Regions from separate parts of the Streptomyces sp. NPDC002309 genome, predicted to be linked through region 2. Evidence: riboswitches for the same ligand, from Rfam matches in the RefSeq annotation. Region 2 holds a riboswitch; each other region holds the start of a gene.
The links. A riboswitch is a leader RNA that binds a small molecule or an ion and turns the genes downstream of it on or off. The one in region 2 is predicted to bind cyclic di-AMP.
Positions count from the first base shown of each region.

Region 1 (7,453 bases), on a different contig from region 2:
GGAAGACCTCGTTGGACGCGCTGTCGTAGCCCCAGACGTCCTTGCCGTTGTGGATCAGGCTGTACTCGGCGGCGTTCTCCAGCAGCGACAGCTTCTGCCTGTCGGGACCGTCGGCGGCGACGCGCAGGGTGTGCGTGCCGGTGGCCAGCTCGGTCAGCTTCGCCGACGGGTCGGCGGAGGAGCCCTCGCCGCCGGACGGGGTCGCGCCGGACATCAGGTCACCCTCCAGGCCGCCCAGGTCGGGCAGTCCCAGATCGGTGCTGATCTTCACCGTGCCGGACAGCTGCTGCACGTCCGACGCCGCGATCTTCTCTATGAGTTCTTCCGCGGTGATCTTCGGCAGGTCGGGGCTGCCGGAGTCGGCCAGTGCGGGGACGAGCCCGATGGTGCCCGCCGCCAATCCCAGGACCGCCGCCGGGACGACGTACCGGGCGGCCTTGCGCCGCCGGGCCGCGCGCAGTTCGTCCGCGTCGGCCACGGCCGTGGTGTCGTCGGATTCGTACGGTGCCATGTGTGCCTTACCTCCGTCGTCGGCGGCGGCTGCCTCGTCGCGTCCTCGCAGGGGTCCCACCCCGAGCCGCCATTCTCACCCGGATCGGTGAGGAGTGGTGTGTTCCGTGTTCTCCATCTGACCAAATAGGGCGGCAAGATGCGTCAGACCCGGGAGCCAACTCCGCGTACTGCTGGGGTATGACACGAGACGACGACATCTCCCCCGACCCGTAGGGGTGCGACGGGGGGTCACACGTCGTACGGGGGCACGAGGGCCGGAGAACCGGGCCCTCGACAAGCGGTCGAGCGGACAACCGGACGCACGAAGGCCGGACGGCGGATCAGCCGAAGGGCGACCCGCCGAGCAGCGACTGGCCGAGTATCGACCGCCCGACCGACCGGCCGATCAGCCCGGCCCGTCCGCAGCAGCCGCCCCGCGGCGAGACGGGGCAGGGCGTGGGGCGTGGCGTGGCGGTGTGGGGCGGAACCGGTCGGGCCGCTATCCGGCCCGGTGCACCACGGCCTCGCACAGTTCCGTGAGCGCCGCCTTCGCGTCGCACTCGGGCAGCGGGGCGAGTGCCGCCCGCGCCTCCTCGGCGAACCGCACGGTGTCGCGCCGCGCCTGCTCCAGCGCCGGGTGTGCCCGCAGCGCGGCCAGTGCCTCCGCGTGCCGCGTGTCGTCGCTGAGGTCGGACGCGAGCAACTCGCACAGCGCGACGTCCTCGGCCAGCCCCAGCCGGGCGGCACGCTCGCGCAGACGCAGCACGGGCATCGTGGGGATGCCCTCCCGGAGGTCGGTGCCCGGCGTCTTGCCCGACTCGTGCGAGTCGGAGGCGATGTCCAGCACGTCGTCCGCGAGCTGGAAGGCGACGCCGAGGCGCTCCCCGTACTGGGTGAGCACGTCCACCACCGACTCGTCGGCCCCGGACATCAGTGCGCCGAACCGGCACGACACCGCCACCAGCGATCCCGTCTTGCCGGCGAGCACGTCGAGGTAGTGCTCGACCGGATCCCGCCCGTCCGACGGGCCCGCGGTCTCCAGGATCTGGCCGGTCACCAGCCGTTCGAACGCCTCGGCCTGCACCCGTACGGCCTCGGGCCCGAGGTCGGCCAGGATGTGCGAGGCACGGGCGAACAGAAAGTCACCGGTGAGGACGGCGACGGAGTTGCCCCAACGGACGTTCGCGCTCGGCACGCCGCGCCGCACGGCGGCCTCGTCCATCACGTCGTCGTGGTACAGCGTCGCCAGATGCGTGAGCTCCACGACGACGGCGGAAGGCACGATGCCGGGTGCGTACGGGTCACCGAACCGGGCCGCCAGCATCACCAGCAGGGGCCGGAACCGCTTCCCGCCCGCCCTCACCAGATGCTGCGCGGCCCCCGTGATGAACGGGACCTCGCTCTTGGTGGCTTCGAGCAGCCCTTCCTCGACAGCCGCCAATCCGGCCTGGACATCGGCTTCCAGAGCCTGGTCCCGCACGCTCAGCCCGAACGGCCCGACGACGGTCACGAGGGGTCTCCTGTCTGCTGGTGTCTACTGGCGATTACGCGGAATGTCGATAGGTCGCTGCCTTCACTCAAGTCAGCGTATCCGGTCACGTTTCGATCACCGAGGCCGCCCACCGCTACGTCTCAGGCGGTATTGGATCACGGCGGGTATTTTTCTAATCAGTTGATATGAGTGGGTATTTATCGACTCGGTCGGAGCAGCCGACCCCTGCCCCGCCCCGCCGCCGGCACCGGATGTGGACTCGGACCCGGCCCCGGGAGCATGCCGCCTTCCGGCGACGACCGCGCCCTCCCCGGCCGGCCCCGGGGCCCGCTCGGGCAGAACCCGCCCGTGACGACCTCCGGCCCGGCCCGGCACGCCACCGTCGGCCGTCACCTGGCCGGACGCACGGACACCACGGAGGTCGCACCCACGCCGCGGCCGATGCGCCGCGCCGATCCCTCGGCCGCCACAGCACTGATCGCCGACGCGGGGCTCATGGCCCTCGCCGACCCGGCAGCGTCGGCCGCCGCGCCCGGGCCGCGCCTCACAGCCGCGCCCGGGCCGCGCCTCACAACGGACACCGCCCACCGAAGCCGTCGCCGAGGTCACGCTCCTGCACATCCGCAACCCCTCCTCCACGAGACGGCCCACGAGGACCTCCGTATCCCGCTGCCCGACGGAACCCTGTCGTACGCGCGCGTACGGCGCCCGATCACCGACGAGCCCCACCGGCGCTCCCGGGGCACCCCCCGAACCGCCTGACCGACCCGACCGCACCCCGGCGTCGAGGCGGCGGGCGGCGGCGAGGCCCGCCTGCGAACGGGGACGCGGCGACCGGGCCCGCCGAGGATGCGCGGACGATCGTTACGACAACGACGCGCACCACGGGGGAGGTTCCGTCCTCACGCTGGAGATACGCGCACAGGCGGCGACCACGCCGGCTCACGTCCGCCGCCCGGCCGTTCCGCGCCACGTCCTCACCGCCCAGCGGGACATGCGCCGCGGCGCGCCACGAAGGGTGCGAGCCCACCCACCCCTCGCCCTTCGTGACGGGCGTCACTCACCCCTCCCGGGCGAGCCCGCGCCCGCCCGGGGTCCAGGACCCCGCGCACCAGGGGGAGTTTTTACCTGGAATTACCGAATACGACACTTTGCACTTGGCCTCGAAGCGGCCACCTCTCACACCCGAGGGACACACGCCCCACGAGCCGTCGATTGACTAGCACTTGGGCCTATTGCCCGATTTGCCACTCTTTCTGCAGGCGCGTGAGTTGGCTCACTCGCCCCCCTTCACGAGCCCCTCGCATCAACGGCGCGATCCACCGTTGCACATGGCCGAGTTGACGCTTTTCGACCGCAAAGGATCAAGGGTGACAAAAGGTCAGGAGGAAGATCAAATGCCGCAATGCCAGAAACGACCACTTGTTTCGGACATGTGCTCTCGCATACGTTCCGGGCCAGTCGGGCGGAACGCCGAATCCTGCCGCCGCCCGCGCCACCCATGACGGACTCACTCACCGCACGGCAGGAGCGGGGGACCCAGGTAGGCCGCCGGACCGGATGCCGCACTCCACGGCACACCGGAACGGCTCGGGGTGAAGTCGCACTCGCAAGAGAGCGGCCGGGCCCTCCCCGCCCGAACCCGACAGCTCACCTCGCAGGCGCCGGAGAGGACAGTCCCCATGACTGCAAACGGTCAGATCAGTCGTACTCGTACTGCCCGCATCGTCCGCAAGCTCGCCGTCGCCGGTACCGGCGCCGCCGTCCTCGCCCTGCCGCTCATCGGCGCGACCACCGCTTCCGCGGCGACGCCCGCGGCCATGCCCACGTCCGTCAAGTACTACTCGAACAACCTCGACGGCTGGATCCGCCAGTCGCTCGACATCATGGCGCAGAACGGGATCCCCGGGTCCTACAACGGCATCCACCGCAACATCATCCGGGAGTCCTCCGGCAACCCGAACGCCATCAACAACTGGGACTCGAACGCCGCCAAGGGCACCCCGTCCAAGGGCCTGCTCCAGGTCATCGACCCCACCTTCAAGGCCTACCACGTGACCGGCACGGCGTACGACCCGTACGACCCGGTCGCCAACATCACCGCCGCCTGCAACTACGCGGCCGACCGCTACGGCTCCATCGACAACGTCTTCGGCCCGTACTGAGCCTCGGCCAGCAACCGTTCGAGGACGACGGCGATGCCGTCGTCCTCGTTCGAGAGCGTGACCTCGTCGGCCACCGCCTTGAGCTCCGGGTGGGCGTTGGCCATGGCGACTCCGTACGCGGCCCAGTCGAACATGGGGATGTCGTTCGGCATGTCCCCGAAAGCGATGGTCCCCTCCGGGCCGAGGCCCAGATGCCGGGCCGCCAGCGCCAGCCCCGTGGCCTTGGTGACGCCGCACGGCTGGAGCTCGACCGTCCCCGGCCCCGACATGGTGACGGTCGCGAGCGAGTCGACCACCGCCCGCGCCACCGCCGCCAACTCGTCGTCGGACAGGGTCGGATGGCGCAGCAGCACCTTGCTGATCGGCTCGCACCACAGGTCGTCGCGGCGATCGATCCGCACCGCGGGCAGTGTGGGGTGCGGCATCAGATAGCCCGGCTCGATGAGGGTGAGCCCGTCGACACCGTCCTGGTCGACGGCCGCGTACACCTGGCCGACCTCGGCCTCGATCTTGCCGAGCGCGGTCTCGGCCAGCTCCCGGTCCAGCGTGACGGACCACAGCAGAATGTCCGCGTCGGCGTCGTACAACTGCGCGCCCTGCCCGCACACCGCGAGCCCGCCGCCGCCCAGGACGTCCAGCAGCGGCCGTACGCGCGGCGCCGGCCGGCCGGTCACCACCAGATGCCGGGCCCCGGCCGCCGAGACCCGCGCGAGCGCGGCGAGAGAGCGGTCGGAGACCGTGTCGTCGCCGCGAAGCAGCGTTCCGTCCAGGTCAGTGGCGATGAGGGCGTAGTCGGTGCGCGCGTACTCGGTGTGCGCGGCATATGCGATGGGTGCGGCCATGATCAGAGAATACGGACACCGCACCCCCGCTGTTCATTCCCAACTACCGTCCCACTGTCCGCTTTTCACTCTCCCGTGGCGCCTGCCGGCTCCTTGATCGTGGTGTTGGCTCCCCGACGGCCCGGAAGAGGGTCCCGAAGCCCTTGAGGGGCAGGCAGGACGACGTTCGCCAGGTTCGTCATGTGCCGGCATGGTGCTGTCCCGTGTCGCCGGACAGGTTTCCGGAACCCCGGGGTGGTATGCATTTCTGGACATTCGGAATCTTCTACGCCTGTCGGACACTGCCCAACGGTGGTGCCGCAGCCGTAACGTGATCCACGACCGCATGGACCGCGCGTACGAAAGTGAGGCAGCACCCCATGCCCCCCTTCGATGTCCCCGAGGGCGACCCCTTCGGACCGCACAACCTTCCGTACGGCGTGTTCTCGCCCGCCGGGTCCGCCGAACGCACGGTGGGTGTCCGCCTCGGCGACCACGTCCTCGACGCCGGCGCGGCAGCACTGGCGCTCGGCTCCCCGTACGCCGAGCTGCTGGCCCGGCCGACCCTCAACCCGCTGCTCGCGGCAGGCCCCACGGCCTGGTCGGACGTCCGGCGCGCGCTGACCGCCTGGGTCACCGTGCCGTCCCACCGCGAGTCGCTCGCACCCCTGATGCACCCGCTGTCCTCGGTGACCCTGCACCTCCCCTTCGAGGTCGCGGACTATGTCGACTTCTACGCCTCCGAGAACCACGCGCGAAACGTCGGCCAGATCTTCCGTCCCGACGCGGCGGACTCCCTCACCCCCAACTGGAAACATCTGCCCATCGGTTACCACGGCCGCTCCGGCACGGTCGTCGTCTCCGGCACCGACGTCGTCCGTCCCTCCGGCCAGCGCAAGGCCCCGGCCGACGCCGAGCCTGTCTTCGGCGCTTCCGTGCGCCTCGACATCGAGGCCGAGGTCGGCTTCGTGGTCGGCGTCCCCTCGGCGATGGGCACACACGTGCCGCTGTCCGGCTTCCGCGACCACGTCTTCGGCCTGTGCCTCCTCAACGACTGGTCCGCCCGCGACATCCAGGCCTGGGAGTACGTCCCTCTCGGCCCGTTCCTCGGCAAGTCCTTCGCCACCTCGGTGTCGGCGTGGATCACCCCGCTGGACGCGCTGGACGAGGCACGGGTCGCTCCACCCGGGCGGACGCACCCCCTGCTGCCCTACCTGGACGACGCCGAGGAGGAGCCCGGCGGCTACGACCTCCGCATCTCCGTCGCCCTCAACGGCCACGTGATCGCGGAGCCGCCCTTCTCCACCATGTACTGGACGGCCGCCCAGCAGCTCGCCCACATGACCGTCAACGGCGCCTCCCTGCGCACCGGCGACCTGTACGGCTCGGGCACGGTCAGCGGTCCGGAGGAGGGCCAGCGCGGTTCGCTCCTGGAGCTGACCTGGAACGGCCGTGACACCCTCGAACTGCCCGTCGGCAAGCGGACGTTCCTGGAGGACGGCGACGTCGTGACGATGACGGCCTGGGCTCCGGGTCCGGGCGGCGTGCGCGTCGGGCTCGGCGAGGTCACGGGCCGCGTCGTGGCGGGGTGAGAATCGCGCGACGGTCGACGGCGAAGGAACGTCTTCGGCGCTGACCACGACCGCCCGTCACCGGCATACTGGCGGCGGGCGGGCGCGACGCGCGACGCGGGCCTGTGACGCTCACGGTGCGCGAGCCGCCCGCCCCGCACCGCCTCACGGGGCACACACCGACCCACCCCGAAGCCACACCGCATCACCCCCCACCACCGCCCCGAAGCCGCCCCCCTCCCGACCAGGATCCGGAGCCCGTGGCATGACCGTCTGCCTGCTCCTGCTGAGCGTCGTCGCCCTCGCGGCCGCCGTGCCGGTCCCCCGCGCGCTGGTGCGCGCCGCCTGGCCCGAACGGGAGCCCGTCGTCGGGCTGTGGGTGTGGCAGTGCCTGGTCGCCACCGTCCTGCTCTGCTGTCTGACCGCGCTGGTCCTGGGCGCGGCGGCCGTCTTCCAGACGGTGCGCGACCAGGTCTTCGCGCCCGCCCCGCCGCACGTCGCCGCCGCCTACGACCTGTCGGCGGCGCCGCCCTGGGCCGCCGCGCTGACGCTGCTGCTGGCCTGTGGCGCCGCGTGGACCGCGGCGATGCTGGTGCGCGAGCTGTGCGAGGCCCGGCGCCGCCGCGGCCAGGCTCGCGCACATCTGCGGGAACGCGCTCCCGACCTGCCCGCCGGCCTGCCCGCCGCCCGGGGGCCACTGCTCGTCCTGGAGGACGAGTACCCGGATGCCTGGTGGATGCCGGGCAGTCCGCCCCAGCTGATCGTCACGACCGGCGCGCTGCACCGTCTCACGGACCACCAGCTCGACGCCGTCCTCACCCACGAGCGCGGCCACGCCCGCGCCCGTCACGACTGGCTGCTGCACCTGTCCACCGCGCTCGCCACCGGCTTTCCGCGTGTCCCCCTCTTCGC
Region 1 is NZ_JBSFCI010000022.1:14,805-22,257, forward strand. Features, by position in the region: gene ACWCPM_RS19455 (LolA family protein) at 1-511, opposite strand, end outside; gene ACWCPM_RS19460 (polyprenyl synthetase family protein) at 992-2,002, opposite strand; gene ACWCPM_RS19465 (hypothetical protein) at 2,333-2,746, shown strand; cyclic di-AMP (ydaO/yuaA leader) riboswitch at 3,486-3,663, shown strand; gene ACWCPM_RS19470 (transglycosylase SLT domain-containing protein) at 3,667-4,149, shown strand; gene ACWCPM_RS19475 (HAD family hydrolase) at 4,113-4,991, opposite strand; gene fahA (fumarylacetoacetase) at 5,351-6,562, shown strand; gene ACWCPM_RS19485 (M56 family metallopeptidase) at 6,807-7,453, shown strand, end outside.
Region 1: another riboswitch for cyclic di-AMP. It lies ahead of ACWCPM_RS19470 (transglycosylase SLT domain-containing protein); the one in region 2 lies ahead of ACWCPM_RS24395 (M23 family metallopeptidase).

Region 2 (7,453 bases):
GGACCTCCATTATGGTCCGCCCCACCGACACCATCCGCCGCCCGACGTGCATACTGACTCGTGATTCAGTACGCGCGTAACCCGCGCGAGACGCGAAACAGCCGCTGCCACAAGGAGTTTCCGTGACCGCCCCCCTTCTGTCGCTCACCTGGACCGACGACGTCACCGGCCGCCAGGGCTTCCTGGTCGTCGACCGTCTGGTGCGCGGTGTGGCCAGCGGTGGACTGCGGATGCGCCCGGGCTGCACGCTGGAGGAGGTCGCCGGACTCGCGCGCGGGATGTCCGTGAAGGAGGCCCTGCACTACGACCCGGAGGCCCGTTACGTACCCCTCGGCGGCGCCAAGGGCGGCATCGACTGCGATCCCCGGGACCCGGCGGCGTACGGGCTGCTGGTCCGGTACCTGCGGGCCGTGCGGCCCTACATCGAGACCTTCTGGACCACCGGTGAGGACCTCGGTCTGACCCAGGACCTGGTGGACCGGGCCGCCGCCGAGGCGGGGCTGGTCTCGTCGATCCAGGCGGTGTACCCGTTGCTGGCGGACGAGACGGCCGCACGGCGGCGGCTCGCCGACGCGTTCGCGGTGGAGGTCGACGGGATCGGGCTGGCCGAGCTGGTCGGCGGCTGCGGGGTCGCGGAGGCGGTGCTCGCCGCCCTGGACCGGGCGGGCCTGCCGTACGCGGGCACCCGGGTCGCCGTACAGGGCATGGGCACCATGGGTGGCGCCACGGCGCGCTTCCTCACACGCGCGGGCCTCACGGTCGTCGCCGTCGCCGACGTCAGGGGCACGATCGCCGATCCGGCGGGGCTCGACGTCGACGCGTTGCTCGCCGCGCGGGACGCGTACGGCACGGTGGACCGTACGGCGTTGCGGCCCGGGGCCCGCGAACTTCCCGGGGACGCCTGGCTGGCCGCCGACGCCGAGGTGCTGGTGCCCGCCGCCGTCTCCTACGCGATCGGCGCCGCGGACCAGCATCGGATCACCGCCCGCTGGATCGTCGAGGCCGCCAACATGCCCGTCGTCCCCGAGGCGGAGGCGCTGCTCACCGCGCGCGGGGTGACGGTCCTGCCCGACGTGGTCGTCAACTCGGCGACGAACGCCTGGTGGTGGTGGACCTTGTTCGGTGACATCGGCGCGGACGCGCGGGAGGCGTTCGCGTACACGCGGCGCTCCCTGCGCGCCCTGACCGAACTGGTGCTGGACCGCGCGGAGGCCGACGGGAGCACGCCGCGGGCCGCCGCGCACGCCGTCGCCGGGGACCGGCTGCCGCTGCTCACGGAGCGCTTCGGGTCGTACCGCTGACGCGAAGGTCACCGCCCGGCCACCGTGCGGACGTTGCCCGTTAGGGTGACGGCGTGGCGAGAGTGCGGTTGAGCGTGGCGCAGCGGCGCGAGGAGTTGTTGCGTGCCGCGGTGGAGCAGATCGAGGTGCGCGGCGTCGCGGCGGTGCGGATCGCCGATGTGGCGTCCGCGCTCGGGGTGAGCAACGCGCTGGTGCTGTACCACTTCTCCACCAAGGAGAGGCTGGTCGCCGCCGCGTTCGCGTACGCGGCCGAGGACGACCTCGCCCATCTGGCCAAGCTGCTGGGCCGGCGCACGACCGCCGAGCGGCGGCTTCGGGCGGCGGTGCGCTGGTACGCGCCGACGGGACCGGCGAAGGGCTGGCGCCTGTGGATCGAGGGCTGGGCGGCGGCGCTGCGCGAGCCCGCGCTGCGGGAGGTCACCCGGGACCTCGACAAGCGCTGGAAGGCGGCCATCGCGGAGGTCATCGCCGAGGGGGTGGCGGCGGGCGAGTTCCGCTGCCCCGACCCCATGGGCGCGGCCCTGCGCCTGACGGCCCTGCTCGACGGGCTCGCCGTCCAGATCACGTCCTACGCGGGAGCCGTGTCACGCGCGCGTGCGCAGGAGTGGGTGGACGAGGCGCTGGCGCGGGAACTCCGGTCCGCGGAGATGCCGGCGACTCCACCGCACTGAACGGGTGCCTGTTCCGCCACTTCTCCGCCGTGCGACCTCGCGCGGCCCGCCCGCGGCCCGAACCGGCCCGGCAGCCGGAACGGCCCGTTCCGCACGGGTGCCGCGAGGCCGCCCGCGGGCGGCCTCAGGCCACCGACTCGATCCGCATCTTGATGTCGTCCGGCGACAACACGCCCTTGGCGGTGACATGGTCGCCCGAGGACTCGCCCCGCAGTCGCCGGCCGATCCACGGCACCAGGTACTCCCGCGCCCAGTGGACGTCGTCCCGGCGCACGTCGAGCGCGCCGCGCGGCGGAAGCGGCGGCCAGGGCTGCTCCGGGTCGGCGGGGACGGCCAGGCGCAGGGCCTGACCGGCGCGCAGTGCCACGCGCGTGTGCCCCTCGGGCGACAGGTGCAGACGGTCGTCGTCCCAGGCACGGCGGTCCTGGACGGACTTGAGCGACCACAGGTCGAGCACCGGGCAGCCGTACCGGTCGGCGATGGCCCGCACATGGCCGTTGTAGGTGGCGATCTTGCCGCGCAGATGCCTGAGCAGGGGGACGCCGCGGGTGTCGAAGCCGGTGGTCACCAGGACGGTCCCGGCGGCCGGGAGCAGTGCGGCGAGCCCGCGCTCGAAGCGCTCCGCCACGTCGTCCGGGTCGGTGCCCGGACGGATGATGTCGTTGCCGCCGGCGCAGAACGAGACCAGGTCCGGCGCGAGTCCGGCGGCCCTCGGGACCTGCTCCGCCACGATCTGGTCGAGCAGCCTGCCGCGCACGGCGAGGTTGGTGTACTGGAAGTCGCCCTCGGGTCGGCGGTCCGCGAGCAGTACGGCGAACCGGTCGGCCCAGCCGACGAACGCCCCGTCGGGGCCGGGGTCGCCGACGCCCTCGGTGAAACTGTCCCCCACCGCCACGTACGACCCGATCACTGATCTGCTGTCATTCTTCGAATCGTCTGCCACGTCGGGACATGATTCCCCTTCGAATGTGACCTACGCGACCGTAGGAAGGGGTTGACGCGCGGTGAGAAAGGCCACGGCCAAAGGATTGGTCAATTGCGGAATAGGCCCCGACGGAAACGGGCGACGCCATGGACACGGTCGACACCGAAGGCCGGCCCCCTGGATCGGGGACCGGCCTTCTGCGGCATGAGCGGCGCGTGCGTCAGCCGATCGGGACGCCCTTGGAGGCCAGGTAGGCGACCGGGTCGACGTCCGAGCCGTAGTCCGGCGTGGTGCGGATCTCGAAGTGCAGGTGCGGACCCGTGGAGTTGCCGGTCGAGCCCGACAGGCCGATCCGCTGGCCCGCGCCCACGGTCTGACCGGCGGAGACGGACAGCGAGGACAGGTGGGCGTACTGGGCGTAGAAGCCGTCGGCGAGCTTGATGACGACCTGGTTGCCGTAGGAACCGGCCCAGCCCGCGGAGACGACCGTGCCCTCGCCGACCGCCTTGAGCGGGGTGCCGCTCGCGGCGGCGAAGTCGACGCCCGTGTGGTAGCCGCTGGCCCACATGCTGCCCGTCACGCGGTAGGCGGTGCCTATGCCGGCACCCTCCACGGGGGCGGAGAACCCGGTGGAGGGGGCGGTGTCCGCGGCCGGGGCGGCGGAAGCCTGGTCCGCGGCGGACTCGGGCGCCTGCGCGGTCTCCGCGGACCGCTCCGAGGACTGAGGCGTCTCCGCGGACGACGACTTCGCCGAGGGGGCAGCGGTGGAGGAGGCCGGCTCGTCGGTGTTCGCCGCGGCCCTCTGGCCTATCGTCAGCTTCAGACCCGGGTGGATGAGCGCCGGGTTCCCGCCGACGGCCTCCCGGTTGTCCTCGTAGAGCCGCTGCCAGCCACCGCTGACGTTCTGCTCGTCGGCGATCTTCGAGAGGTAGTCGCCCGCCCGCACGGAATACGTCCGGGCACCCGACCGGTCGGCGGACTGCTTCACGGCGGGCTGCTTCTCGGTGACGTGCTGCCGAACGGCCGTCTTCTGGGCCGGGATCGACGAGACGGCCTTCTCCGCGGCGGACTGCGCCGTGGTGGCGTGGGCGCCGGCGGCCCCCATCAGCGGGAGGGCCAGCGCGGCACCACCGGTTCCGGCGACGGCTATGGATCGGGTGAAGCGCTGGGTCTTCGGACGGCGGTGCTTACCCTTCGCGGGCATGGCGAGTTCCTCTCCGGCGCCTGCGAGGTGAGCTGTCGGGTGCGGACTGGAGATGTCCGGCCGCGCGGGGACGCGGCTTTACCCCGAGCCTGTTCCGGAGACCGGGACAGGCTGTTCTGCCTGTGGGTCCCCCGCTCCTGCCGTACACGGGTGAGTTGGCGCGGGCACCGGGCGGCGGCAGGATTCGGCGTCCGTCCGGATCGGGTGGAACGTAAGCGACCGAGACGCAACGGGACAAGCGAGAGGTTCCGCCGGAACACCGTTTCGTTGATCCTTTCACCCCAATTCCGGTCACACTCCGTGCATCGGGACGCATGTGAATCCGGTAAACGCCCTTGAAGCCATGTGAATTGCGTGGTCATGACGAACGACGCTCGGTCACGGATATGACACTGCTCACGTGACTCCGCTCCAGGTCTCCCTGTTCCGCGACGAGTTGGAGCGAAGCACGCGATTGGGGCAGAAGGTGCATATGCGTCGATAACCGTCCACTCCCCCGCTTTCATCACTCCCGGGCGACCACCTGTGGACAACTCATGGATGTGAGAACGCGTGTCGTATCGTCAGGGAAGTGCCCGACGGCGAGCAGCGCCGGCGGGGCGATGGGAGGGAGCCCCCGTGACGCAGCAGGTGCCGTCGACCGAGCCCGAGCTGGCCGGAGTGCGCAACTTCCGTGACGTGGGCGGGCTGCCGACGGTGGACGGGCGCAGGGTGCGGCACGGAGTGCTGTTCCGCAGCGGCCACCTCGCGCACGCCACCGCGGAGGACGCCGTGTTCCTGGCCGCCCTGGGGCTGCACACGGTCTTCGACTTCCGTAACGCCGCGGACCAGGAGCTGGAGGGCCCGGACGTGGAGCTGCCGGGCGTGCGCAACGTGAACCTGCCGCTGACGGACCCGGCGGACGGCGCCGAGTTCTGGAAGATGGTCCGGGACGGGGACCTGGAGCAACTGCGCAATGTCCTGGCCGACGGCAAGGCCGCGGACCGGATGATCGCGTCGTATCGCGCGATCGTCACGGAGCGCACCGCCGAGCACTCCCAGGTGCTGCACGCGCTCGCCGAGGACAGTGTCCCCGCGCTGATGCACTGCGCGGCGGGCAAGGACCGCGCCGGCCTGTCGATCGCCGTCACGCTGCTGGCGGTCGGCGTGGAGCGCGAGGCGATCCTCGCCGACTACCTGGAGTCCAACGTCAAGCACCGCCGCTACAAGATGCACCGCGGCGGCGACTCCGGCCCGTCCTGGTCGCCCGAGGTCATGGAGCTGCTGAGCCCCCTCTTCGACGCGCGCGCGGAGTATCTGTCGGCGGCGTTCGAGACCGTCGAGAAGACCTGGGGCGACGTCGACACCTATCTGGCACAGGCGCTCGGCGTCACCCCGGAGACCCGGGAGCGACTGCGCGAGCGCCTGCTCGACTGACCCCTGGGGGCCACTGGCGCCGCGTCGGACGAGGTTCGCCCGCGAGGAGCGGGGCGAACCTTGGCCGACGCGGTACTACTAGGCCCCGACCTCGAACAGCAGGTAGAGGAAGGCGGCGAAGAGGTGCCCCGCCACGATGTAGATCAGCAGACGGAGCCAGATGCCCCGGGGAAGCTTTTGTTCGATGTCGCTCATGGCATGTCTCCTGTGACGGGGCCGAGGCACAGCGCGGCCGTGGGGCTCTGCAGCAAGGTGTGAACGAACAGGAGGTCGACCCCGCCCGGGTCCTGGGCGGCGATGAGGTGCGGGGTCAGGGAGTCGAAGTGGGCACTGTCACCCGGGTCGAGCAGGTGAGCCGCGTCACCCAGGCGCAGCCGCAGCCGCCCCGTGAGGACGTACAGCCACTCCTCACCGGCGTGCACCCGGACGATGTCGCCCTGCGAGCCGTACGGCACGTGCACCCGCAGGGCCTGCATGCCCCGCCCGGAGGCGCCGGCCTGCCAGTACGTCCAGCCGGCCGCAGCCGTGGACTCCATGTCGGCGGCGCGTACGACGGCATCCCGGTCGGGGACCGTCTCAGCCAGCAGCTCCGAGACGGTCGTACTGTAGATACGGGCCAGTGCCAGCAGCATCGGCAGCGAGGGCTGGCGCTGCCCGGTCTCCAGCCGGGAGAGATGGGCGGGTGACAGTCCCGCCGCACGTGCGGCGGCCTCCAGGGTGAGGGAGGCCCGGCGGCGCAGGTCGCGGAGCTGCGGGGCGACGACCGGCAGCACGCCGGTCGCCTCGGCCCCGAGCTCTGATGAGGAGCTCATGGCTCCATTCAGCCCGATTATTGCCTCTAGGGCAAATCTATTGCCTCAGAGGCAAACCGCACCCACCGGGGCGAGTCCGGAGCGTCAGCGGTCGGCCACCGCCTGCTTCACCAGCGTCTTACCGAAGTCCCACATCAGCCCGCCCCCGCTGTGGGCGTCGTCCATCACGTCCGTGAAGGCGTCGACGAACCGGTCCACCTCCCGCTCACCGATGATCAGCGGCGGGATCAGCTTGATCACCTCCAGGTGGTCGCCGGAGACCTGGGTGAGGATCCGGTGCCGCTGGAGCAGCGGGACGACGACCATCTGCGCGAAGAGTCCCTTGCGGGCGGCCTGGAGCATGGCCCAGCGGCTGCGCAGCCTCAGCGACCGGGGCCGCCCGAACTCGATGCCGATCATGAGCCCCCGGCCGCGCACGTCCGCGAGCAGCTCGTACTTGTCGACCAGTGCGGCGAGCCGGGACCTGAGCAGTTCGCCCGTGGCCCGGGCGCCGGCGACGACCTGCTCGCTCTCCATGACCGACAGCACCGCGAGCCCGGCGGCCATGGCCTGCGCGTTGGAGCCGAAGCTGGCCGAGTGGACCAGCACCCGGTCCATCGACGAGTAGACCTTCTTGAAGATCCAGTCCTTGCCGAGCGTGGCGCCCACCGGCACATAGCCGCCGGAGAGCGCCTTCGCCACACAGACCAGGTCGGGCTCGACGCCCTCCTCGTGCTGGTAGGCGTAGAAGTCGCCGGTGCGGCCGAGACCCGTCTGCACCTCGTCGGCGATGAGCAGCGCCTTGTGCCGGTGCAGCAGCTCCTGGGCGGCCCGCAGATAGCCGGGCGGGGCCGCGTGCACGCCCTTGCCCTGGATCGGCTCCACGATCAGCGCGGCGACGTCGCCCTTCTTCACCTCCCGTGCCAGGGCGTCGAGGTCGCCCAGCGGTACGGCGGTGTCCGGCAGCAGCGGGGCGAAGCCGTCCCGGAAGCCCGCCTCGCCGTTCACGGACAGCGAGCCGGTGGTCAGGCCGTGGAAGGCGTGCGCGCAGTACAGGACCCTGGGCCTGCCGGTGACGAACCGGGCGAACTTCAGCGCGGTCTCCACCGCCTCGGTCCCGCTGTTGCCGAAGAACACCCGGTCCA
Region 2 is NZ_JBSFCI010000030.1:93,104-100,556, forward strand. Features, by position in the region: gene ACWCPM_RS24380 (Glu/Leu/Phe/Val dehydrogenase dimerization domain-containing protein) at 123-1,301, shown strand; gene ACWCPM_RS24385 (TetR family transcriptional regulator C-terminal domain-containing protein) at 1,355-1,972, shown strand; gene ACWCPM_RS24390 (SGNH/GDSL hydrolase family protein) at 2,097-2,882, opposite strand; gene ACWCPM_RS24395 (M23 family metallopeptidase) at 3,118-4,101, opposite strand; cyclic di-AMP (ydaO/yuaA leader) riboswitch at 4,106-4,272, opposite strand; gene ACWCPM_RS24400 (tyrosine-protein phosphatase) at 4,720-5,517, shown strand; gene ACWCPM_RS24405 (DUF6126 family protein) at 5,596-5,712, opposite strand; gene ACWCPM_RS24410 (helix-turn-helix domain-containing protein) at 5,709-6,329, opposite strand; gene ACWCPM_RS24415 (aspartate aminotransferase family protein) at 6,414-7,453, opposite strand, start outside.

Region 3 (7,453 bases), on a different contig from region 2:
TCCCGGGTGCGCACGGCGGGACTGGACGTGCCCCTGCCGGCGGGCGAGGGCGTCGGGTACGAGCTGCTGGCGCTGGCGGCACGGGCGGAGGCCGCCGGCACGGACCCGGAGGCGGCGCTGCGCGCGGCGGCCCGTGCCTACCGGGACGCGGTCCGTGCCGCGGAGGGGGCCGGCGCGTAGTCCCGTCGCCCGGACGGGGCCGGGCCGGTTCGAGGGCGTGTCGGCGCGGACGGCCGGACGCCCGGGCGGCGCGGGCGTCCGGCCCGGCGGATACCGTCGGGGGGGTGACCGACCCGCACCACCCCGACGCGCCCGCGCCCCGCTCGACGCCGGCGCCGGAACTCTTCACCTGGGAGTTCGCGACCGACCCCTATCCCGCCTACGCCTGGCTGCGCGAGCACGCCCCCGTGCACCGGACGAGGCTCCCCAGCGGGGTGGAGGCATGGCTGGTCACCCGGTACGCCGACGCCAAGCAGGCCCTCGCCGACCAGCGGCTGTCCAAGAACCCGGAGCACCACGCCGAGCCCGCGCACGCCAGGGGCAGGACCGGCATCCCCGGTGAGCGCAAGGCCGAGCTGATGACGCATCTGCTGAACATCGATCCGCCGGACCACACCAGGCTGCGGCGGCTCGTCTCGAAGGCGTTCACCCCGCGCCGCGTCGCCGAGTTCGCCCCGCGCGTGCAGGAGCTGACCGACGACCTCGTCGCCCGGTTCGCCCAGGAGGGCTCCGCCGACCTCATCCACGAGTTCGCCTTCCCGCTCCCCATCTACGCGATCTGCGACCTGCTCGGCGTCCCCCGCGAGGACCAGGACGACTTCCGGGACTGGGCGGGCATGATGATCCGCCACGGCGGAGGCCCCCGGGGCGGGGTCGCGCGCTCGGTGAAGATGATGCGGGGCTACCTCTCCGAGCTGATCCACCGCAAGCGCGAGTCCCTCCCCGCCGAACCCGACCCCTCCGAGGACCTCATCTCGGGCCTCATCCGCGCCTCCGACCACGGTGAGCACCTCACCGAGAACGAGGCGGCCGCGATGGCCTTCATCCTCCTGTTCGCCGGTTTCGAGACGACCGTCAACCTCATCGGCAACGGCACCCTCGCCCTGCTCACCCACCCCGGCCAACGCGCCCGTCTCCAGCAGTCCCTGGCGCGCGGTGAACAGGCCCTGCTGGAGACCGGCGTCGAGGAACTCCTGCGCTACGACGGGCCCGTGGAGCTCGCCACCTGGCGGTTCGCCACCCAGCCGCTCAGCATCGGCGGCCAGGACATCGCGCCGGGCGACCCCGTCCTCGTCGTGCTCGCCGCGGCGGACCGGGATCCGGAGCGGTTCGCCGACCCGGACACCCTCGACCTCGCCCGCCGCGACAACCAGCACCTCGGCTACGGCCACGGCCTCCACTACTGCCTCGGCGCGCCCCTGGCCCGCCTGGAGGGCCGGACCGCGCTCGCCTCCCTGCTGACCCGCCTGCCCGATCTGCGGCTCGCGGTGGACCCGGGTGAACTGAGGTGGCGCGGCGGGCTCATCATGCGAGGACTGCGGACGCTTCCGGTGGAGTTCACACCGGTGCGGGAGAAGTGACGCGCTTTCAACTATGTGATCTCCATGTGATCTGCGCGGCATGAACTTGTGACAAGTGATCGTCTGCCTATACGTTCAGCCATCAGCACGGCCTTTCGGTTTCACCGGCCGCGCAGTTCCCCGCTGTCACGCGAAAGGTCCCCGCATGCTCTCCGGGAACGGTCGTCACCGTCGCCCCCGTCAGGCGCCCGCACTCGTCGTCGCGGCCGGCGTGACCGGCTCCGCCATCGCCCTCCCCCTCCTCGCCGCCACCGGCGCGAGCGCGGCGAGCGGGACGACCTGGGACCGTGTCGCCGAGTGCGAGACCGGCGGCTCCTGGAGCGCCGACACGGGCAACGGCTCCTACGGCGGACTGCAACTCTCCCAGCGGGACTGGGAGGAGCACGGCGGGCTCACCTACGCCGCGAGCGCGGACCAGGCCAGCCGCTCGCAGCAGATCGCCGTCGCCGAGAAGGTCCTCGCGGACCAGGGCGTCGGCGCGTGGGCCACCTGCGGCCCGCGGGTGGGGCTGGACGCCGACTCCGAGTCGGCCACGGTCGACACGGGTGTGGCCGGTGACAAGTCCAGCACGCCGTCCCATCTGATATCTGGCGATTCAGGCGGTCTGTCCAACTCGCTTGGATTGTCCCACTCGTCCAGTGGTGCCCGTTCCGGTGGTTCTCAGGGCGCCGACGCATCCATGGACTCCGCCGGCTCGAAGAACTCCGCGAAGCCGAAAAAATTCGGCGAATCCACCCCGTCCGGTGGTGCCGGCTCCCCGGGTGCCGACGGCTCGGCATCGCCCGGCCCGGGCGAGTCCTCCGGTTTCGGCGAATCCCCCGAATCGGGCGAATCGCCCCTGAGTTCCTCGCCCTCCGGTGTGCCCTCGAGCACTCCGAGCGCATCGGACCTCACCGGCACGGGCCTTCTCGGCGGCGGCAAGCACCGGGGAGGCAGTGCGGACGAGGACGGTGAGCGCGCCGGCGGTTCCTCCGGGCGCCACGCCTCGCGGGACGGCGCCACGTCCCGAGCGGGCGCCGACGGCGCGTACCGGGTCCAGGACGGCGACACCCTCTGGGGCATCGCCGACTCCCTTGGCGTGCAGGGCGGATGGGCCGCGCTGTACGTCGTCAACCAGGACGCCCTCGGCGGCGACCCCGACCACATCGTCCCCGGTCAGTCGCTGGACGTCGGCGCGGAGTCGGCCGGCAAGTAGGGGAGAGCGGGGACGGGAAACGGCCTGGGGGCAGCGGGAGTTCACGTCACACTTCGAGTCGAATGTCCGATTTGGTGAAAGTGTGGGATGAGTCTCAGAAGCCCTGATCGTCTTTGAAATTCGGCCGATCGCCTGTCTACGGTCATGACCGCTCGTCACCACGAGCCCCGGCTGCCGCAACGCCGAGTCCTGCCAGCGGCCACCCGGGAACAGTCGTCGCGTCAAGCGCCGCAGGCAGGAGCGGGGGACCCAAGGTAAGTGCCGTGTCCGGCAGTTGAGGAGACTCAGCGCCGGGACCGGCTCGGGGTGAAGCCGCACCTCCCAGTGAGGTGCGGCCGGGCAACTCAACCGGCCCGAACCCGACAGCTCACCTCGCAGGCGTCGGTGAGGGGATCAACCATGCTGTTTTCCAGCAAGGGCAAGCATCGCGGTGCGTCCAGGACCGTTCGCGCCATCGCCGCCGTCGGTGTCACCGGCGCCGCCGCAGTCGCCGCCCCGCTGATCGCGGCCGGCAGCGCCTCCGCCGCCACGGCCTCCGAGTGGGACGCCGTCGCCCAGTGCGAGTCCGGTGGCAACTGGTCCATCAACACCGGCAACGGCTACCACGGCGGTCTGCAGTTCTCCGCCTCGACCTGGGCCGCGTACGGCGGCACGCAGTTCGCGGGCACGGCCGACCAGGCCTCGAAGGAGCAGCAGATCCAGATCGCCGAGAAGGTGCTCGCCGGTCAGGGCAAGGGTGCCTGGCCGCACTGCGGCACCGGCCTGTCGAACGCCGCCTACACCGGTGGCGGCTCCGCGGCCGGCGATTCGCAGAGCGACGGCACCGAGACGCGCGCCACCGAGGAGCAGCCGGCCTCGCGGTCCGCGGAGCGTCCGGCCGTCGAGGAGACGGTCACCACGCCGACCGGCGACAAGGTGAAGAAGGGTGACGGCGAGTACGAGGTCGTCGAGGGCGACACCCTCAGCACCATCGCCGCCCAGCACGACGTCAAGGGCGGCTGGGAGAAGCTCTTCCGGCTGAACAAGGACGTCGTCGAGAACGCCGACCTCATCTTCCCGGGTCAGCAGCTGCACCTGAAGTAGGACGGCGCCCCCGCTGCTCCGACTCGCGCGGCCTCCCTTCAGGAGGCCCCTGAGGCTCCCGTGAGGGTCACCCCCCGTCCCCACGGGCTCCCCGCCCCGGTGCGTCATCCCCCCGTACGCACCGGGGCGGGGCTTTTCGCGTCCCGCTCGCCCCGCGGCGCACCCCCGTCTTTGTTTCGTTCGGAAACAATTTACTCTCGGTTCCGTCCATCAGAGGGGTGACCGGCTGGCCGATCGCACGGAGCCGGTTAGGCTCGTCTCGCAGAGCCGCCGCGGTCCTGCTCCATCGCGTCACATCCACGAAGGAGATGCTCGTGCCGTCCATCGACGTCGTCGTAGCCCGGGAAATCCTGGACTCCCGAGGCAACCCCACGGTCGAGGTCGAGGTCGGCCTCGACGACGGCAGCACGGGTCGTGCCGCCGTTCCGTCCGGCGCTTCCACCGGCGCCTTCGAGGCCATCGAACTCCGCGACGGCGACCCCAACCGCTACCTCGGCAAGGGCGTCGAGAAGGCCGTCCTGGCCGTCATCGAGCAGATCGGCCCGGAGCTCGTCGGCTACGACGCCACCGAGCAGCGCCTGATCGACCAGGCGATGTTCGACCTGGACGCCACCGACAACAAGGGCTCCCTCGGCGCCAACGCCATCCTCGGCGTCTCGCTCGCCGTCGCCCACGCCGCCTCCGAGGCCAGCGACCTGCCGCTGTTCCGCTACCTGGGCGGCCCCAACGCGCACCTGCTGCCGGTGCCGATGATGAACATCCTGAACGGCGGCTCGCACGCCGACTCCAACGTGGACATCCAGGAGTTCATGATCGCCCCGATCGGCGCGGAGTCCTTCTCCGAGGCCCTGCGCTGGGGCACCGAGGTCTACCACACCCTCAAGAAGGTGCTGAAGGGCAAGGGCCTGTCCACCGGCCTCGGCGACGAGGGCGGCTTCGCCCCGAACCTCGGCTCCAACCGTGAGGCCCTCGACCTCATCCTGGAGGCGATCAAGGAGGCCGGCTACACCCCCGGCGAGCAGATCGCCCTGGCCCTCGACGTGGCCGCGTCCGAGTTCTACAAGGACGGCGTCTACACCTTCGAGGGCAAGGACCGCACGGCCGCCGAGATGACCGAGTACTACGCGGAGCTCGTCGCCGCGTACCCGCTCGTCTCCATCGAGGACCCGCTGTTCGAGGACGACTGGGAGGGCTGGAAGACCATCACCGACAAGCTCGGCGACAAGGTCCAGCTCGTCGGCGACGACCTGTTCGTCACCAACCCGGAGCGCCTGGCCCGCGGCATCGAGGAGGGCGCCGCCAACGCCCTGCTCGTCAAGGTCAACCAGATCGGCTCCCTGACCGAGACCCTGGACGCCGTCGAGCTGGCCCAGCGCAGCGGCTTCAAGTGCATGATGTCGCACCGCTCCGGTGAGACCGAGGACGTCACCATCGCCGACCTCGCCGTCGCCACCAACTGCGGCCAGATCAAGACCGGCGCCCCGGCCCGCTCCGAGCGCGTCGCCAAGTACAACCAGCTGCTGCGCATCGAGGAGATCCTCGACGACGCCGCGGTGTACGCCGGCCGCAGCGCCTTCCCCCGCTTCAAGGGCTGAGTGAAGCCCCTGTAGGAAGCGTCGTACGTACGTCCCCGCACCCGGTCCCGTACCGTGTGCGGGGACGTACGCGCGTGTGCAGCACGCAGACATGGGGAGGCGGGAGCCAGATGGCTGTGAAGGAACGGGACCGTTTCTCCACCGCGACCAGGCTCAGGCTGCTCGGGGAGCAGACCGCGGCCCGTGTCTACCGCTCCCAGACCCGCCGCCAGGCCCGGCGCTCCCGGCTGACCGGCCGCGCGGCGCTGCTCGCCCTCGTCGTCTGCTCCCTGGTCGTCGCGCTCGCCTATCCGATAAGGCAGTACGTCGCCCAGCGCGCCGAGATCGCCGACCTGCGGGAGCAGAAGCGGCAGGCCGAGGCGCGGGTCGAGGAACTGCGCGACCTCAAGGCCCGCTGGCAGGACGACGCGTACGCGGAGCAGCAGATCCGCCGGCGGCTGCACCACGTGATGCCGGGCGAGACGGGCTACGTCGTGATCGACCCGGACGCGGCCCGGCAGTCCCGCACCGACCAGGGCTCGGCCGACCGCCCCTGGTACGCGAACGTCTGGGACGGGGTCGACAAGTCGGACGCCGCCCACCGATGAGCCGGACGCCCGCGCCCGGTGAACGTACAGAGAGACAGGTATGGAAACGCCCCCGCCGCCCACCCCGCGCACCGAGCCCACCGACGCCGACGTGGAGGCCTTCAAGCAGCAGCTCGGGCGGCCACCGCGCGGACTGCGCGCGATCGCGCACCGGTGCCCGTGCGGTCAGCCGGACGTCGTGGAGACGGCCCCCCGGCTGCCCGACGGCACGCCCTTCCCCACGCTGTACTACCTGACGTGTCCGCGGGCCTCGTCGGCCATCGGCACTCTGGAGGCCGAGGGCGTGATGAAGGAGATGACGGCCCGGCTGGAGACCGACCCGGAGCTGGCCGCCGCGTACCGCGCCGCCCACGAGGACTATGTCCGGCGCCGGGACGAGATCGAGGTACTGAAGGACTTCCCGAGCGCAGGCGGCATGCCGGACCGGGTGAAGTGCCTGCATGTGCTCGTCGCGCACAGTCTGGCCGCGGGGCCGGGCGTCAACCCGCTGGGTGACGAGGCGCTGGCGATGCTGCCGGAGTGGTGGCGCAAGGGCGCGTGCGTGACCTCGGCCAACGAGGAGGACGGCACGTGACGCGCGTCGCCGCCGTCGACTGCGGTACGAACTCCATCCGGCTCCTCGTCGCCGACGTGGATCCGGCCACCGGCGAACTGGCCGAACTGGACCGCCGGATGACCATCGTGCGGCTCGGTCAGGGCGTCGACCGCACCGGGCGGCTGGCCCCCGAGGCGCTGGAGCGGACCTTCGCGGCCTGCCGTGACTACGCCGGGATCATCAAGGAGCACGGGGCCGAGCGGGTCCGTTTCGTCGCCACCTCCGCCTCCCGGGACGCGGAGAACCGGGACGAGTTCGTGCGCGGTGTGGTGGACATCCTCGGCGTCGAGCCCGAGGTCGTCACCGGGGACCAGGAGGCCGAGTTCTCCTTCGTCGGCGCGACCAGGGAACTGGCGGGGCGCGCGGAGGTGCACCGGCCCTACCTCGTGGTGGACATCGGCGGCGGCTCGACCGAGTTCGTCGTCGGCGAGGACCACGTCCGCGCGGCCCGCTCGGTCGACGTGGGCTGCGTCCGGATGACCGAGCGCCATCTGGTCATGGGCGGTGCGGTGTCCGACCCGCCGTCCGAGGAGCAGATCGCGGCGATGCGGGCGGACATCGAGGCCGCCCTCGACCTGGCCGAGGAGACGGTGCCGCTGCGCGAGGCCAGGACGCTGGTGGGGCTCGCGGGCTCGGTCACCACGGTCTCGGCGATCGCCCAGGACCTGCCCGAGTACGACTCGGCCCGCATCCACCACTCCAGGATCGGCCGGGACCGGGTCCGCGAGATCACCGAGTGGCTGCTGCACTCCACCCACGCCGAGCGCGCGGCCGTCGCCTCGATGCATCCCGGGCGGGTCGACGTGATCGCCGCGGGA
Region 3 is NZ_JBSFCI010000040.1:18,841-26,293, forward strand. Features, by position in the region: gene ACWCPM_RS28065 (nucleoside triphosphate pyrophosphohydrolase) at 1-180, shown strand, start outside; gene ACWCPM_RS28070 (cytochrome P450 family protein) at 285-1,580, shown strand; gene ACWCPM_RS28075 (transglycosylase family protein) at 1,726-2,775, shown strand; cyclic di-AMP (ydaO/yuaA leader) riboswitch at 2,992-3,171, shown strand; gene ACWCPM_RS28080 (transglycosylase family protein) at 3,175-3,858, shown strand; gene eno (phosphopyruvate hydratase) at 4,173-5,453, shown strand; gene ACWCPM_RS28090 (FtsB family cell division protein) at 5,564-6,040, shown strand; gene ACWCPM_RS28095 (DUF501 domain-containing protein) at 6,081-6,614, shown strand; gene ACWCPM_RS28100 (Ppx/GppA phosphatase family protein) at 6,611-7,453, shown strand, end outside.
Region 3: another riboswitch for cyclic di-AMP. It lies ahead of ACWCPM_RS28080 (transglycosylase family protein); the one in region 2 lies ahead of ACWCPM_RS24395 (M23 family metallopeptidase).

Region 4 (7,453 bases), on a different contig from region 2:
CGGGCTGGTCGTGGACGACGCGCACGGCCTCGGGGTGCTCGGCGAGGGCGGCCGGGGCGCGCCCCACGCGGCGGGCCTCGCGGGCGCGGACGACGTGGTCGTCACGGTCACCCTGTCGAAGTCGCTGGGCAGTCAGGGCGGCGCGGTGCTGGGCCCGGCGCGCGTGATCGACCATCTGGTCAACGCGGCCAGGACGTTCATCTTCGACACCGGTCTGGCTCCCGCCGCCGCGGGTGCGGCACTGGCGGCGCTGCGGCTGCTCCGCGAGGAGCCGCAGCGGGCGGCCAGGGCGCGCGCGGTGGCGGGCGAGATGCACAGCCGGCTGACGGCTCTTGGCCTGGAGGCGGTACGGCCGGACGCCGCGGTCGTCTCCGTGCGCGCGCCGTCCCCGGAGAGCGCCGTGCGCTGGGCGGCCGACTGCCGCGCCGAGGGGCTCGCCGTGGGCTGCTTCCGGCCTCCTTCCGTGCCCGACGGCATCTCCCGGCTGCGGCTGACGGCCCGCGCGGATCTCTCCGGGGACCAGATCGAACGCGCTGTACGAGTCGTCGGCGACACGCGACCATGAGTCGGCGAACCAGGGCCGTGCATCGCGCTGTTCGGAACTGATCAGGGGTGATCCCACACGATCAGGTGAGGGCGAGTACGAATGCCGTCAGGACCCTGTCAGAGATGAGCCGTGAACCCCGCCCAGCTCTCGGGGGAGAAGAGCAGCGCGGGTCCGGCCGGGTCCTTGGAGTCGCGTACGGCGAGCAGTCCGGCCCACGGGCCCAGGGCCGGCCGGGCTGTCTCGACGCAGTTGTTGGCGCCGGTGCTGTGGCTGCTGCGCAGCCAGTGCACACCGAGCAGTTGAGTGCTGGAAGGTACGTTCCGAGGCAGTGCGGTCATGGTGCCTCCTTACGCGCCGTCACCTATCCCGGCGATGTAGTCCAACGATTCCTCGGGCGAAAGGGCGTGGAACTGAAGGGCGTTGAAGGCCTCGGTGTAGGCCTCTACGTCTTCTTTCCTTTCGAGGTAGAGGCTACTCGTCAAGTGGTCTAGAACCACAACATCCAGATCAGAAGTGCGCGAAAATGAGAAGATAACGAAAGGCCCGGTGACGCCGATGTGCGCCCCCGCGGCGAAGGGCAGCACCTGGAGCCGCACTTGGGGCAGACGGGCGGCCTCCAGGAGCCGCTCCAGCTGGCGCGCCATCACCTCCGGGCCGCCGACCTCCCGGCGCAGCACGGCCTCGTCGAGCACCGCGCTCAGCACCAGGGGAGGCTGCGAACGGAGCACGTCCTGCCTGGCCAGCCGTACCTCCACCAGCGCGTCGAGGCGGTCCTCGTCCAGGCCCTCCACCGCCGCGCGGGTCACGGCGCGGGCGTACTCGGGGGTCTGGAGCAGGCCCGGTACGACGGAGGTCTCCAGGGTGCGCATGGCGCCCGCCTGCGACTCCAGGCTGATGAAGTCCCGGTAGGTGGGCGGCAGCACCCCTCTGTAGGCGTGCCACCAGTGGTCGCGGCCGTGGCCGTCGCCGGACCCCGCCAACGCCAGCAGCAGCTCCCTCAGTTGTGCGTCGTCGACCCCGTAGGCGTCCAGGAGCAACCGCACATCGGCCGGTTTCACGCCGCTGGCGCCGGTCTCGATACGGCTCACTTTCGACTGGTGCCATCCCACCAGCCGGGCCGCCTCACCGCTTGTGAGGCCCGCGCGGCCTCGCAGTGTGCGTAGTTCGGCGCCCAGTTTCCGGCGGCGCACCGCGGGACCGTACTGCATGGGCTACTCCCTACTCCTTCCGGGCCGCCCAAATACGCTCTGCCGTCGCAGAGTTCACCGCTTCGAGCGACAGATATATGCATATCTTGGTGGATCGCCACCGCTACCGGGCTTTGAGTGGCAGTCTGGCGAAGAAGCACCAGTCCGGGACCGTACTCGAACCATCCGCTCCGTGTCGGACTACGGTCCCGTGGGAAAGGGACGACGTCGCCATGGCAGACCAACTGGAAGCATCCGTCACTCTGCCGAGCGAACCCGCCTCGGTCTCCACCGCCCGCACCTATGTGGTCAGCACCCTGGCGGAATGGGGCCTGCCACCGGAGACCGAGGTCGCCGACACGATCAGGCTCATCATCTCCGAACTCGCCACCAACGCCGTCCAGCACACCTTCGGTCAGTCACCCACCTTCACGGTCGCGATGCGGCTCGACCGCGACGAGCAGCTCCGCATCGGGGTGACCGACAGTCACCCACGCTTCCCCAAAAGGCTCCCGGCCGCCGTCCAGCAGGACAACGGCCGCGGCATGGTCATCATCCGCTGGCTCGCGGCCGAGTGCGGCGGCCGTCTCAGAGTCCGCCCGACCCGCGAGGGCGGCAAGACGGTCTCCATCGAGCTTCCCTGGACGGTACCGGTCCGCCCGGCCCGCCCGGTCCGCCTGGCGGGCCCGCAGGAGCCGTAGCGCGTCCGAGGGCGGGGCCGCAGCGCATGTCTGGCGGTTGGTGGGCGCCGCGGTCGGGCGGGTGGTCGGCCCGCGGTCTGGCGGTGGTGGGCGCCGCGGGGGTGGCGAGGTGGTCCGTGGACGTCGGGACCGGGTGGGCGTGCGGTGCCCGGCCGGGCGGATGTGCCGGACGCGCCGACGAGCGGCGCCGGGTGCCCGAGACTCCTCCCCGGCCTACGCGCCGTGCCGGCTACGGCGTGGACTCGACCCCGTACCGGCAGGCCCCCGGGAGGTCCCGCACAGGTCGGCCGAGGCGCCACGGGCGATGGAGGGGGTGGACCCGGGCGTGGGCTGTCCGGTTCGGGCGGCGGAGCCCCGCACGAGGGCGCGGAACGCGTCAGCCGCCGGGGCGCCCCGCCCACCGGACGCGGGCCACACCGCGCCCGCCATCGAACGACGGCCCCGGCGCCGTGCCGCTGCCGTCCCAGTAGCGTCCCGGGCTCCACGTCGAGCCGGTGGCCTCGGTCCCGTGCCGTCCCGGGCTCCGCACTCGACCGGCGGCGCACCTCTCCCTCCGGGCTCCGTCGGCCGTACGGGGCCGTAAGACGGCCTCGTACGGCTTCCTGCCGGAGCCCCGACCCGGGGCCGACCCGCCCGCGCCGCCCGCGCAGCGCCTCGCACCGGCCCCGGGGCGTCGCGGGCGCCGCGCCGACGTCTCTCGGCGCGACCTGGTGTCCTGGCCGTCCGAGCCCGCGTCACGGGCGGGGCGGCGGCGTCCCCTCCGGGCGCCGCCACCGCCACCCGGGGATCACTTGACCCGGCCGTACCAGACGCTCTTGGTCCAGATCTTCTGGAGCCTCACCACGTCACCGGTCTTCGGCGCGTGCCAGATCTTCCCCTTCCCGGCGTAGATCCCCACGTGGTAGACGTTCGATCCCGAGTGGAAGAACACGAGGTCACCGGCCTTGCGGCTCTTGGCGCCGATGTGGCGGGTCTTGTTGTACTGCTGGGCGGCCGTGCGGGGCAGCTTCTTGCCCGCCTTCTTGAACGAGTAGAGCGTCAGCCCGGAGCAGTCGAACCTGCGCGGCCCGGTGGCGCCCCACCGGTAAGGGGAGCCCTTCTTCGAGGCGGCGATCTGGAGTGCCTTCGTGGCCGGCGTGGCGGCCACTGCCTCCGAGGCGAACCCCGGAGCCACGACGGAGCCGCCCACCGCGGCGAGGGTGAGGGCCGAGGCCGTACCGGCACGGACCATCAGCGACGGGACACGATTGAGCGCGGTCATGCGCAACCCTTCGTCAGCCGCCTGTGAAGGATGACCTGTCGGATTCGGGCTGGCGAAGTTGCCCGGCCGCGTTGCTACGGCTTCACCCCAAGGGACACTCGGAGACTGGTCTCCGGCGACCCGTCGTGCTCGGGTCCTCCACTCCTGCCGATCCACTCCTGTCGACCGGTCATCCGGACGGCGGCAGGACTCGGCGTCCGCCCGGATCGCCCCGCCGCGGCGGCGGGGTCTTGTCGTCAGTCAGGGATCTTGACTCACCGAAGTGCGAAAATCCCAACGCAACCGGGAATTTGTGGCGTTACTCACCACTCACCCGTTCGGGTGGACAGCCCCTTGTGCGAACGGGTGTCAAGGGTGCCACGCCACCCCGGACCAGCGAGGGAACGTCTCATTCCGCCCCGAGGCAGCTCGCGTTGCGCAACCGCAAGGGCCCCGGAAAGGGAGGTGAAGGTCATCCGGACGGCGGTACCCCTTTTGGTCCGTTTCAACTCCCGTGCGCACGCTCTGTCATGACGCCCGGCGAACCGCGTCGACGACGGGTGGATCAGCACTGCCGCACCTGTCGGAGCGCGGTGGGACGACGACCCGCGCCCGTGGGGCGCACGGTCCTGCGCGACGACCCGCGCCACTGGGGCGCACGGTCCTGCGCGACGCCCTCGGTAGGGCGCACGGTCCTCCTGCGACGCCCCTCGGCCGGGCGCACGGTCCTCCTGCGACGCCCCTCGGCCGGGCGCTTGCCGCGCCCGGGTGAGCCTGACGGTCGACGGCCTTGGCCAAGGGCGCCGCGACACGCGGATCACAACTTGGTTAACGTGCACGAAACTCGTGCCAACTAGCCTGCCGCTCCACGCCACCAGGGTCTTCGCCGGTGGGTGCGGCAGCCGGGCCCCGCACGGCCCGGCGCGAGGAGGTGAGGTGGGACGTGCAACTGACCCCGCACGAGCAGGAGAGGCTGCTCATCCACGTGGCGGCCGACGTGGCGGAGAAGCGCCGCGCCCGGGGCCTGAAGCTGAATCACCCCGAGGCCGTCGCCCTCATCACCTCGCACCTCCTCGAAGGCGCGCGGGACGGCCGTACGGTCGCCGAACTGATGGCTTCGGGGCGCGAGCTGCTCACCCGGGACGACGTCATGGAGGGCATCGCCGAGATGATCCACGACGTGCAGGTCGAGGCGACCTTCCCGGACGGCACCAAACTCGTCACCGTCCACGACCCGATCGTGTGAGGGGGCCTCGATGATCCCCGGAGAGATCCTCTTCGCCGACGGTCCGATCGTCTACAACCTGGGGCGCGAGGTCACCCGCCTCAGCGTGCTCAACACCGCGGACCGCCCCGTCCAGGTCGGCTCGCACTACCACTTCGCCGAGGCCAACCCCGGCCTGGAGTTCGACCGCGCCGCGGCGCGCGGCAAGCGGCTCAACGTCGCCGCCGGGACGGCCGTGCGCTTCGAGCCCGGCATCCCCGTCGACGTCGAACTCGTCCCGCTCGCCGGCGCCCGCGTGGTGCCCGGGCTGCGCGGGGAGACCGGAGGTGCCCTCGATGCCTGAGATCTCGCGTACCGCCTATGCCGACCTCTTCGGCCCGACGACCGGTGACCGCATCCGGCTGGCCGACACCGATCTGCTCATCGAGATCGAGGAGGACCGTAGCGGCGGACCCGGACGCGCCGGCGACGAGGCGGTGTTCGGCGGTGGCAAGGTCATCCGCGAGTCGATGGGGCAGTCGCGTGCCACGCGCGCGGACGGCACGCCCGACACCGTCATCACGGGAGCCGTGATCGTCGATCACTGGGGGATCGTCAAGGCCGACGTCGGTATGCGCGACGGCCGGATCACCGGGATCGGCAAGGCAGGTAACCCCGACACCATGGACGGGGTGCATCCGGACCTGGTCGTCGGACCGGAGACCGAGGTCATCGCCGGCAACGGGCGCGTCCTGACCGCCGGGGCCATCGACGCCCATGTCCACTTCATCTGCCCGCAGATCGCCGACGAGGCGCTGGCGTCGGGCATCACGACCCTCGTCGGCGGCGGCACCGGGCCCGCCGAGGGCTCCAAGGCGACCACTGTCACGCCCGGCCCGTGGCATCTGGCGCGGATGCTGGAGGCGATGGAGCAGTACCCGCTCAACATCGGCTTCCTCGGCAAGGGCAACACCGTCTCCCACGAGGCGATGCTCTCGCAGATCCGCGGCGGCGCCCTCGGCCTGAAGCTGCACGAGGACTGGGGCTCCACACCGGCCGTGATCGACGCCGCGCTGACCGTCGCCGAACGCACCGGCATCCAGGTCGCCATCCACACCGACACCCTGAACGAGGCCGGGTTCGTCGGCGACACGCTGGCCGCGATCGCCGGGCGAGGCATCCACGCCTACCACACCGAGGGCGCCGGGGGAGGGCACGCGCCCGACATCATGAGCGTGGTCTCCGAGCCGTACGTGCTGCCGAGTTCCACGAACCCGACTCGGCCGTTCACCGTCAACACCACCGAGGAACACCTCGACATGCTGATGGTGTGCCACCACCTCAACCCGGCGGTGCCCGAGGACCTGGCCTTCGCGGAGTCCCGGATCCGGCCGTCCACCATCGGGGCGGAGGACATACTGCACGACCTGGGCGCGATCTCGATCATCTCGTCGGACTCGCAGGCCATGGGGCGGGTCGGTGAGGTCGTGCTGCGGACCTGGCAGACCGCGCACGTGATGAAGCGGCGGCGCGGCGCGCTGCCCGGTGACGGACGGGCGGACAACCACCGAGTGCGTCGCTATGTCGCCAAATACACGATCAACCCCGCGCTGGCGCAAGGACTGGCGCGGGAGGTCGGCTCGGTGGAGACCGGGAAACTCGCCGACCTCGTGCTCTGGGAACCGGCGTTCTTCGGCGTCAAGCCGCTCCTCGTCATCAAGGGCGGGCAGATCGCGTACGCGCAGATGGGCGACGCCAACGCCTCGATCCCGACTCCGCAGCCGATCCTGCCCCGGCCCATGTACGGAGCGATCGGGCGGGCACCGGCCGCCAACTCGGTCAACTTCGTGGCTCCGGCGGCCGTCGAGGACGGGCTGCCGGAGCGGCTCGGGCTCGGCAAGCGGTTCGCCGCCATCGACTCGACCCGCGGGGTGACCAAGGCCGACATGCGGGAGAACGACGCCCGGCCCGAGGTGCGCATCGACCCCGACAGCTTCGCCGTGCGGATCGACGGTGAGCTGGTCGAGGCGGAACCGGCCGCCGAACTGCCCATGGCCCAGCGCTACTTCCTCTTCTGAGACGGGAGCTGCGATGTCACGGGCGGCTCTGCTCCTGCTGGCCGACGGCCGCTTCCCCGCCGGGGGGCACGCGCACTCCGGCGGGGCCGAGGCCGCGGTCGAGGCGGGCCGGGTCACGGGTGCGGCGAGCCTGGAGGAGTTCTGCCGGGGCCGGTTGCACACGACGGGGCTGGTGTCGGCGTCCCTCGCCGCCGCGGCGGCGCTCGGTGCCGATCCCGAGGAACTGGACGGTGCCGCCGACGCGCGCGCACCGTCTCCGGCGCTGCGGCTCGCGGCGCGCAGGCTGGGACGGCAGTTGCTGCGCGCCGCGCGCGCCACCTGGCCGTCCGACGAGCTGGAGGCCGTGGCACGGACGTTCCCCAAGGGGGCGCACCAGCCGGTGGTGCTGGGGCTGGTGGCGCGGGCGGCGGGGCTCGGGGCCCTCGACGCGGCCCACTGCGCGGCGTACGACTGCGTGAGCGGGCCGGCCGGTGCGACGGTGCGGCTGCTGAGCCTG
Region 4 is NZ_JBSFCI010000009.1:97,249-104,701, forward strand. Features, by position in the region: gene ACWCPM_RS10470 (8-amino-7-oxononanoate synthase) at 1-565, shown strand, start outside; gene ACWCPM_RS10475 (DUF397 domain-containing protein) at 664-885, opposite strand; gene ACWCPM_RS10480 (helix-turn-helix domain-containing protein) at 895-1,755, opposite strand; gene ACWCPM_RS10485 (ATP-binding protein) at 1,968-2,435, shown strand; gene ACWCPM_RS10490 (C40 family peptidase) at 3,223-3,696, opposite strand; cyclic di-AMP (ydaO/yuaA leader) riboswitch at 3,700-3,889, opposite strand; gene ACWCPM_RS10495 (urease subunit gamma) at 4,619-4,921, shown strand; gene ACWCPM_RS10500 (urease subunit beta) at 4,932-5,243, shown strand; gene ACWCPM_RS10505 (urease subunit alpha) at 5,236-6,957, shown strand; gene ACWCPM_RS10510 (urease accessory protein UreF) at 6,971-7,453, shown strand, end outside.
Region 4: another riboswitch for cyclic di-AMP. It lies ahead of ACWCPM_RS10490 (C40 family peptidase); the one in region 2 lies ahead of ACWCPM_RS24395 (M23 family metallopeptidase).